2 linked regions of the Geotalea uraniireducens genome follow. Each later gene encodes a partner of the first gene's protein in a complex. Links are inferred from orthologs where the notes say so. Each region holds a gene or a part of one and is shown on either strand. Other genes may lie near its edges.

Region 1 (5,506 bases):
AGGCTCGCGTCTGGCAGGAGCAGGGGGCCGAGCTGCTCCATATCGTCGATCTCGACGGCGCGTTTGCCGGCGAACCGAAAAACCGCACCTCTATCGAGGCGATCGTCAAGGCGATCGGCATTCCTACCCAGCTCGGCGGCGGAATCCGCGACCTGGCGACTATTGAGGCGTACCTCTCGCTCGGCATTGGCCGGGTGATCATCGGCACTGCCGCCCAGCGCAATCCGGAACTGGTGCGCGAGGCGTGCCTCCGGTTCCCGGGGCGGATTGTCGTCGGTATCGACGCCAAGAACGGCCTGGTGGCGGTCCAGGGATGGGCTGAAGTGACTGGGGTGACGGCGGTGGAGCTGGCGAAGCGTTTCGAAGGGTACGGCGTCTCGGCCATCGTCTATACCGACATCTCCCGGGACGGCATGATGCAGGGGCCGAACATCGAGGCGACCCGCGGGCTGGCGGAAGCGATCAGTATCCCGGTTATCGCCTCCGGCGGGGTGTCGAGCCTCCGGGACATCGAGCAGCTGCTGGCGGTGGAGGCGAGCGGGGTGACCGGTGTCATTACCGGCAAGGCGATCTACACCGGCGCGCTCAACCTGGCGGAAGCGATCGCACTGACGAAGAGAGGCCCACAATGCTGACCAAACGGATCATCCCCTGCCTCGACGTGAAGGGGGGGCGGGTCGTCAAGGGGGTGCAGTTCCTGGAGCTGCGCGACGCCGGCGATCCGGTGGAGATTGCCGAGCTTTACGACCGGCAGGGGGCCGATGAGCTGACGTTTCTCGATATCACCGCCTCCTCCGACGAGCGGGAGATCATCATCGACGTGGTGCGCCGCACCGCCGAGCGGGTGTTCATGCCGCTCACCGTCGGCGGCGGCGTTCGGACCGTCGAGGATATCCGCCGGCTGCTCAATGCCGGGGCGGACAAGGTGTCGATCAATACGGCGGCCGTGCACCGGCCGGAGTTTGTCCGCGAGGCGGCGGAGCGGTTCGGCTCCCAGTGCACCGTCGTGGCCATCGATGCTCGCCGGGTGCCGGGCGAGGACCGGTGGGAGGTCTACACCCACGGGGGCCGGAACCCGACCGGGATCGACGCGGTCGAGTGGGCCCGGCGGATGGAAGGGTACGGTGCCGGGGAAATCCTCCTGACCAGCATGGATCGCGACGGAACCAAGGACGGCTACGATATCCCGCTGACCCGGTCGATCGTCGACGCGGTCACCATTCCGGTCATCGCTTCCGGCGGGGTCGGCAATCTGGAACACCTCTACGCCGGCTTCACCGAGGCCGGGGCCAGTGCCTGTCTGGCGGCGTCGATCTTCCATTACAAAGAGTACAGTATCCGGGAAGCGAAAGAGTATCTGGACCAAAGGGGAGTGGCGGTCAGACTATGAATCAACGGGACGATGTTCTTGAAGCTTTGTACCAGGTAATCCAGGAACGGAAAACGGCTTCCGCCGAGACCTCCTATACCGCCTCGCTCTTGCAGAAGGGGCTCGACAAGATTCTCAAGAAGTTCGGCGAAGAGGCCACCGAGGTGGTGATCGCCGGCAAAGGCGGCGTACGGGACGAGATCGTCTACGAAATGGCCGACCTGCTGTTTCACGCCCTGGTGCTGCTCGGCTATTACGATATCCCGCCCGATACGGTGTATGCCGAGCTGCGCCGGCGCTTCGGCATCTCCGGCATTGCCGAGAAAGCGGCCCGCCAGGAATAGTCCGCTGTGCGGATAAAATACTTGACATTATTGTTCTCGATGTTATTATGCTCTTTCTCGTAAAATTACCACCGGCTATACGTGCACTCTATGCGCATATCATGCAGAAAATTTACATAGAGGAGGGAGGGGAATATGGATGCCGGGAGTCAAAGTAAAGGAAACCGAGTCTTTTGAGCTGGCGCTGAAGAAGTTCAAGAAGCAGTGCGAAAAAGCGGGGATTCTCTCCGAGGTCCGCAAACGCGAGCACTACGAGAAGCCGAGTATCAAGAGAAAGAAGAAGGCCATTGCGGCGCGGAAGCGGGCAATGAAAAAACAGCGTAAAATGATGGAGTAACCGAGGTCATATGTCGCTGCGGGATCGTTTGGACGAGGAGTTGAAACGGGCGATGAAGGCCCGTGACGAAATTGCGTTATCAGCTGTCCGGCTGATTCGCTCCTCGGTCAAGAACCGGGAAATTGAGGTGAGGCACGAACTCGACGAGCAGGAAATCGTCGAGGTTATCTCGTCCCTTGCCAAGCAGCGCCGCGAATCGATCAGACTTTTTGGCGAGGCTGGGCGTACCGATCTCGTCGAAAAGGAAGAAAAAGAGCTGGCCCTGCTGCTCGGTTTTCTCCCCCAGCAGTTGACCCGTGAAGAATTAGAAGCCCTGGTCGCCAGGGTTATTGCCGAAAACGGTGCGCAAGGACTCCGGGATATGGGTAAGGTGATGAAATCCCTGATGCCTCACGTTACCGGCAGGGCCGATGGTTCGTTGGTCAGCGCCATCGTCAAGGAACGGCTGGGATAAGGTTTTTCCTCCTGTTCGGCAGCAAGCAGTTTAATCTTGTACCATTCTAGGGGCGATTCTCTGAATTGCCCCTTCTTCTTTTACTTTATGGATGCGGTCAGGGGCACTAATGAGCCTTCTCGATATCCTTCTCTGGGGCATTTTGCTGGCGTTTGCGGTAAAAGGCTTTACGAAAGGGCTTGTTCGTGAGGTATGCTCACTGTTCGGGCTGGTTCTCGGCGGGTGGGCCGCCTTTACCTACCACGCATCGTTCGGCGCAACCCTGGGGCGCCTCATTCATCTCCCCCAATTCGTGGGATCTGCTGTCGCATTCCTCTGTATCCTCCTTGCGGTCGGGCTGCTTTTCGCCCTGATCGGCCACTTCCTTACCGTCGTTTTCAAGATTGCCCTGCTGGGGGGAATTAACCGGGTCGGCGGGGTGGTTTTCGGGTTGCTCGAGGGGGGGTTCCTGCTGTGTGTCCTGCTTTATTTTGGAACGTCGAGCCCGGCCCCGCATCGGTTGAAAAGCTGGCTCTCCTCAAGCGCTACCGCCCGGACGTTCATCGGTTGCGGCCGGGATGTCATCGATGGCTGGCGACAGGAAAAAGGCGCTCCGCCGTCGGGAATGCACAAACGGACTAAAGATGTCGATGATTCCCGACGATAAGATTAATGAGGTCAAAGAGCGGGCGGCAATCGTCGATGTGGTCGCCGACTACGTGAGCCTCAGGAAATCGGGCGCCAATTATCAGGGGCTCTGCCCCTTTCACGGCGAAAAGACTCCGTCGTTCAACGTCAACCCGGCCCGGGGGATTTTCCACTGTTTTGGCTGCGGCGTGGGGGGGAATGTCGTTACCTTCATTATGAAGATGGAGGGGCTCTCATTCCCCGAGGCAGTGAAATTTCTTGCCAAGCGGGTTGGGGTGGTCATCGAGGATCGCCCTGTTTCCGCCGCCGAGAAACGGCGGCTTGACGAGCGGGAGCTCCTCTACGAGATTGGTGAGCTCGCGGCGAAGTTCTACCGGAATCTGCTCGAACGGAACGAAGAAGCGGCGGCGGCCCGCCGTTATCTGGAAAAGCGCGGCGTTGACCGGGAGACTGCCGAAGCGTATCGGTTGGGCTATGCGCCGGAGCGCTGGGATGCTCTGGCCCGTTATCTGGCCCAGAAGGGCGTGCCGCCGGAACAAGCGGAGAAGCTGGGGCTGCTCCGCCGGCGCGAAGGTGGCGGCTTCTACGACACGTTCAGAAACCGCCTGCTCTTCGCCATTACTGACATTCACGGCCGGATCATCGGTTTTGGCGGCCGGGTTCTCGATGATTCACTGCCGAAGTATATCAACTCACCTGAATCGCCTATCTACCATAAGAGCGAGGTGTTGTTCGGCGCTCATCTGGCCAAAGGGGCAATGCGCGAGCAGGGGAGTGCGATTGTTGTAGAGGGGTATTTTGACCACTTGGCGCTCTATCAGGCCGGGGTCAGAAACGTGGTGGCAACCTGCGGCACCGCCCTTACCGACGGGCATATCAAGCTTCTGAAGCGGTATGCGACAAAAGTCTATACCCTGTTTGATGCCGACAGTGCGGGGAAGAAGGCGACGTTGCGGGCGCTGGATCTTTTCCTTCAGGAAAATTTTCCGGCCTATGTGGTGGAACTGACGGCGGGCGAAGATCCCGACAGCTTTGTCAAGAAAGAGGGGGTGACGGCCTTTCAAGACCGGCTGGCCAAGGCGCGGCCGGTAATCGAGTACTTTTTTCGCGACCTTCTCCGGCAGGTGGACATCGGTACTGTCGAGGGGAAGGTGCGGGTGGTGGAAGAATTGGCGCCGCGGCTGGCAAAGATTGCCAATCCGATCGAGCGCGAATTGTATGTGCGGGAAGTGTCGCGCATCGTTGGCGTCGAGAACCGGTCGCTGCTGGCCAAGATCGGCCGCGGGGCGGCGCCGGCGAATGACGGCCCGTCCCGGGCGGAGCGACGCAGCGGCGGGGCGGGGCCGGAGGAGATGCTCCTCTCCCTGATGGGGCGCTATGCCGAGGTCGCGGAGCGGGTCCGTTCCTGCGGGCCGGAACGGCTATTCGGCGGGGCACTGCTGCCGGTAGCACAGGAAATCTTGCGACGACTGGCAGCCGGCGAGGGGCTCGACTGGGGGGAACTGCTCGAACTGATCGGCTCTCCCGAGGAGCGGAGCCGGCTGGCCGCCTTTCTCGTCAAGGATGAGCATCTGGACGATCTGGATCTCGGCAAGGCGTTTGAGCAATGTCGGCAGGCCCTGGAGCGGACTTCGCTGAAGGGGATGAAAGATCTGGCCCGGGAGTTGGCGACGACCGAGCCCGACTCCCCCCGCTACCGGGAATTGCTCCAGGAGATCGACGCCTTGCGAAACAGGAAATCACAGTTATCTTAATATAACAGAGTGCAATGAGGTGAATTGATGGCCAAGAAAAGCACGGATGAAGTCAAGCAGCTGATCGACCTCGGCAAGGAGAAAGGTTTTCTCACGTACGACGAGGTCAACGATCTGCTGCCTCCCGATATTTCCTCCGAACAGATCGATGACGTCATGAGCATGTTCGGGGAAATGGACATCGATATCGTCGATTCCGCCCAGAAGGTCAAGATCCCCAAGATGAAGCTCGATCTGGAAGAGGAAGAAGAGCTTGAAGGGGAGCAGGAAGATTTCGAGTACGAGCCGGGAACCCTCGGCAGAACGAGCGACCCGGTCAGGATGTACCTGCGGGAAATGGGCTCGGTTTCGCTGCTGACCCGCGAAGGGGAAGTGGAAATTGCCAAGCGGATCGAAGAGGGGGAGCGGGATATTGCCGGTGTCATTCTCAATACCCCGATCACCATCAAGGAGATCATCGCTCTTGGCGATAAACTCCGGAAGTTCCAGATCACCCCGGCCGAGATCAGCAAGGAAGCCGAGGAGGAGGAGCTGGAAGAGGACGAGGAGGATGTCCAGAAGACCCGGCTGCTGGCGCTGATCGACGAAATCTGCGAAAAAGACGTTCAGATGGAGGCGCTG
Region 2 (4,107 bases), 2.8 Mb from region 1 along the record:
TTGGCGTAGATGTTTCCCACCCCGACCACCACCCGGTTGTCCATCACCAGCAGTTTAACCGCCAGTCGCCGTTTCGCGCCGCATCGCTGCAGATAGTGGCCGTCGAAGACGTCGGTGAGCGGTTCCGGACCGATGCCGGCCAACGGCGGCAGGGTGAACGGATCGTCTTCCGTCCAGAGCACCAGGCCGAAACGGCGCGGATCGCGGAAGCGGAGACTGGTTCCGTTGTCGAGCAGCAGGTCGAAGTGATCGTGTTTTGTCGCTGGCTGTGTCGTGGGGACGATCCGTAGCGAGCCGGACATCCCGAGATGGATGAGTAGCGTGCCGCAGTCGCAGCGGAGCAGCAGGTACTTGGCACGACGCTCGACGGTGGTGATCGTCCGCCCGACGAGGCGTTCGTTAAGCCCGGCAGGGAACGGCTGGCGGAGTTTGGCGACTCGGGCGACGACGGCGACGATGGTCCGACCGGTCAGGTGGGGGGCGATACCGCGCCGGGTGGTCTCGACTTCGGGGAGCTCGGGCATGGGATTCTCCGGAAAAGTTTCGCAGTTTCAGATGATTGGCTTGACAGGTCAAAACGATTGACCACGCCTGGCAAGCAAGGTATAGTAACTTCCTCCTGCCGGTCAGTGCCAGATTTATCTTTCAGGAAACCCATGTCCGTCGTCGATCTGCGAAAAATTCCCCCCCAGAGCCTGGAAGCCGAGATGTCGATCCTCGGCGGCATTCTCCTCGACAACGAGGCGATCAACCGCACCCTGGAGATCATCGAGGCCGAAGACTTCTACCGCGAATCCCACCGTAAGCTGTTCCGGGCGATGGTGGAGCTTTCCAGCCGCAGCGAGCCGTGCGACCTGATCACCCTCACCGATCTGCTGAAGCGGCACGGCGAGCTGGAGGAAATCGGCGGCGCCGCCTATCTCGCCACCCTGGTCGATTACGTGCCGACGGCGGCCAACATCGCCTACTACTGCAAGATCGTCAAGGAAAAGTCGGTTTCCCGGCGGCTGATCACCGCCGCCACCGAAATCGTCACCATGGGGTACGACGCCGAGACCACCGTCGACGAACTGCTCGACAGCGCCCAGAAGAGCATCTTCGAGATTTCCGACAACAAGCTCCGCCCCGCCTTTACCCCGGTCGGGGCGATCCTCAAGGATACCTTCCGCCACATCGAAACCCTCTACGAGAAGAAGGAGCACGTTACCGGCGTCCCGACCGGCTATTACGACCTGGACAAGATGACGGCCGGCTTCCAGCGCGGCGACCTGATCATCATCGCCGGCCGCCCGTCGATGGGGAAGACCGCCTTCGCCCTCAACATCGCCCAGTATGCCGCGGCCCATGCCGATTCGCCGGCGCCCGCCGCCATCTTCTCCCTGGAGATGAGCAAGGAACAGCTGGTGATGCGGCTGCTCTGCTCCGAGTCGCGGGTCGATGCGAGCCGGCTCCGGACCGGGCACCTGATCGATACCGACTGGCACAAGCTGACCAGCGGTGCCGACAAGCTCTCCAAGGCAAAACTCTTCATCGACGATACCCCGGCGATCCCGATCATGGAGATGCGGGCCAAGTCGCGGCGGCTGAAGGCGGAGCACGGGCTGGGGCTGATCGTTGTCGACTACCTGCAGCTGATGCGCGGCGGCGCCCGGGTCGAGTCACGCCAGCAGGAGATCTCGGAGATCTCCCGCTCGCTCAAGGCCCTGGCCAAGGAACTCGATGTGCCGGTGGTGGCCCTTTCCCAGCTCAACCGCTCCCTGGAGAGCCGGACCGACAAACGCCCGATGATGAGCGACCTGCGGGAGTCGGGGGCCATCGAGCAGGATGCGGACGTGATCATGTTCGTCTACCGCGATGCCGTCTACTGCGACGACTGCAAGAAGCGGGACGGCTCCTGCACCAAGGGGCACGAGAAGGACGCCGAGATCATCATCGGCAAACAGCGTAACGGCCCGATCGGCACGGTGAACCTGCTCTTCAACGGCGAATTCACCCGTTTCGAAAACCTGGATAAGCAGCACGAATACTGAGACGAGTCCGACTCCCCGGGCTCCGGGCTCCCTCCCGAACGAGGTTCATATGATCGATCCGACAGCACGCATCAGCTCCACCGCCACCATCGCTCCCGACGCCGAGATCGGCCCCAACGTGACCATCGGCGACCACTCCCGCGTCGGCAGCGGCACCACAATCATGGCCAATGCCGTTGTCGGCCCCTGGACCACCATCGGCGAGAACAACACCATCCATTTCGGTGCCATCGTCGGTCACGATCCCCAGGATTTCGGCTACAAGGGGGAGGAGAGCTACACGATCGTCGGCAACGGCAACATCATCCGCGAGTATGCGACCGTTCACCGGGGGAACCGGCCGGGGACGAAAACGGTGATCGGCGACAACAACTTCCTGATGGTCCAGTCCCACGTGGCGCACAACTGCGAGGTGGGAAACAATATCATCCTCGCCGGCGGGGCGCTTCTGGCTGGCCATGTGGTCGTGGAGGACCGGGCGATCATCTCCGGCAACTGTGTTGTCCACCAGTTCGTCCGGATCGGCCGGTTCGCGATGATGCGCGGGCTGTCCCGCACTTCGCGCGACGTGCCGCCGTTCTGCATCATGGACGATACCCATACTGTCAAGGCGCTCAACCTGGTGGGGCTGCGGCGGAACGGTTTCGACCAGTCGCGGATCAGGGCGCTCAAAAATGCCTTCAAGCTGCTCTTCCTGGCCGGGCTGAACATGCAGAATGCCCTGGCCGAAGCGGAGCGGACCCTGCATATTACCGATGACGTCCGCGAGCTGCTCGATTTCATCAAGGGCGCCAAACGGGGTGTCTGCTTCGGCCGCGGTGTGATCGTCGACGTCGAAGAAAAGGAGTAGGGGCGAATCTTGTATTCGCCCAGGCTTCCCATTCTCAAGATCGCATGCGTAGGGGCAGGTCCCTGTGCCTGCCCAATCAGAGCCTACCCGGACAGGGCGGCCACGGGGGGGCGCCCCTGCATAATCATTCATCGAGGTATAAACCAATGACCCCATACACTCCCCTCCGGCAGCTCCCCGCTGCCGCCGGCTATTCGCAGAACGACGTCTTCGTCCTCTTTGGTGAGCTGTTCGGCCGCGGCTACGCCAACGGTGTCGTCGACGAGGCGCGCAACGCCGGCATGACCATCATCGGTGCCACCGTCGGCCGCCGGGACAACAACGGCCCGCTGCGCCCGCTGACCGCCGAGGAACTGGCAGAGGCCGAGGCCAATCTCGGCGGCCAAATCATCAATGTTCCGCTGGAGGCCGGCTTCGACCTCGAACCGGCCGGCAACGGCCTGACCCCGGTCGACCAGCTCAAGGGAGTCAAACCCGAGACGGTTGCGGAAACGGCCCTCGATATGGCGGCGGTGGAAGAGTCGCGTCAGCTCGGGATCGGCCGGTTCCGGGGCAACCTGGCTGCCTTTGTTGCCGAGCTGGAGCAGCTGGTGCCGGCGGGGGCGAACCTGCTCATCGCCCATACCATGGCCGGCGGCATTCCCCGCGTCCGGACCCTGATGCCGATCCTCAACCGGGTCTTCAAGGGCCAGGGCGACCGCTATCTCTCCTCGGCCGCCTTCTGGCAGTCCGATGTCGGCCAGCTCTGCTCGCTCAGCTTCGACGAGGTCACCGCCGATACCTTCGCGGCACTGATCGAGGCGACTGCGGCGCTCCGCGGCCGGGTCGAAGGGGCAGGGGGGCGCGTCGCCTATACCGCCTTCGGCTATCATGGCTGTGAAGTACTGATCGGCGGCGACTACCGCTGGCAATCCTACACCCCCTACCTGCAGGGGTGGGCGAAGATCCGCCTGGAAGAGGCCGCCGCCCGGGCCTGGCAGGCGGGGGTGAAGGCGACGGTCTTCAACTCGCCCGAAATCCAGACCAATTCCAGCGCTCTCTTTCTCGGGGTGGAGATATCCCTCTATCCACTGCTGACGGCGTTGCGGCAAGAGGGGGATGGGCCGGCGGCGGAGGCGCTCTGGCAGGAGTGCCGGCAACTGCTCAAAGAGGGGGAGACGGTCGAAGCCCTGTTGGCGAAGGCCGGACAATATCTTGCCTCTCCCGAGCTGGCCGCTTTTGCCCGCT

What was found.
Region 2: the proteins of dnaG (region 1) and dnaB are in contact, whole or in part, in a crystal structure (PDB 2R6A), measured with the Geobacillus stearothermophilus proteins. The link is inferred for Geotalea uraniireducens from one-to-one orthologs. Residues at the interface, in WP_049624496.1 of Geobacillus stearothermophilus: Lys456, Leu457, Leu458, Pro459, Ala460, Asn463, Ala464, Leu467, Leu535, Leu536, Ile537, Ala538, Gln544, Glu545, Asp548, Tyr549, His552; in WP_033016901.1 of Geobacillus stearothermophilus: Ser13, Glu15, Ala16, Gln18, Glu91, Leu92, Asp94, Ala95, Val96, Pro97, Thr98, Ala99, Ala100, Asn101, Tyr104, Tyr105, Ile108.

What each region holds. Positions count from the first base shown.
Region 1 is NZ_AP027151.1:3,706,369-3,711,874, reverse strand. The notes cover bases 2,530-5,506. They hold dnaG (DNA primase), read left to right. Parts: upstream 2,530-3,127; coding sequence 3,128-4,885; downstream 4,886-5,506. Other genes in these bases: rpoD (RNA polymerase sigma factor RpoD), read left to right, coding at 4,913-5,506; QMN23_RS17330 (CvpA family protein), read left to right, coding at 2,614-3,150. In the rest of the region: hisA (1-(5-phosphoribosyl)-5-[(5-phosphoribosylamino)methylideneamino]imidazole-4-carboxamide isomerase), read left to right, coding at 1-635; imidazole glycerol phosphate synthase subunit HisF, read left to right, coding at 629-1,390; QMN23_RS17345 (phosphoribosyl-ATP diphosphatase), read left to right, coding at 1,387-1,713; rpsU (30S ribosomal protein S21), read left to right, coding at 1,853-2,050; QMN23_RS17335 (GatB/YqeY domain-containing protein), read left to right, coding at 2,061-2,504. UniProt on the Escherichia coli protein: RNA polymerase that catalyzes the synthesis of short RNA molecules used as primers for DNA polymerase during DNA replication.
Region 2 is NZ_AP027151.1:955,992-960,098, forward strand. What follows is about bases 1-2,843. They hold dnaB (replicative DNA helicase), read left to right. Parts: upstream 1-656; coding sequence 657-2,030; downstream 2,031-2,843. Other genes in these bases: mutM (bifunctional DNA-formamidopyrimidine glycosylase/DNA-(apurinic or apyrimidinic site) lyase), read right to left, coding at 1-524; lpxA (acyl-ACP--UDP-N-acetylglucosamine O-acyltransferase), read left to right, coding at 2,080-2,843. In the rest of the region: more of lpxA, read left to right, coding at 2,844-2,880; QMN23_RS04615 (enoyl ACP reductase FabMG family protein), read left to right, coding at 3,027-4,107. UniProt on the Escherichia coli protein: The main replicative DNA helicase, it participates in initiation and elongation during chromosome replication. Travels ahead of the DNA replisome, separating dsDNA into templates for DNA synthesis.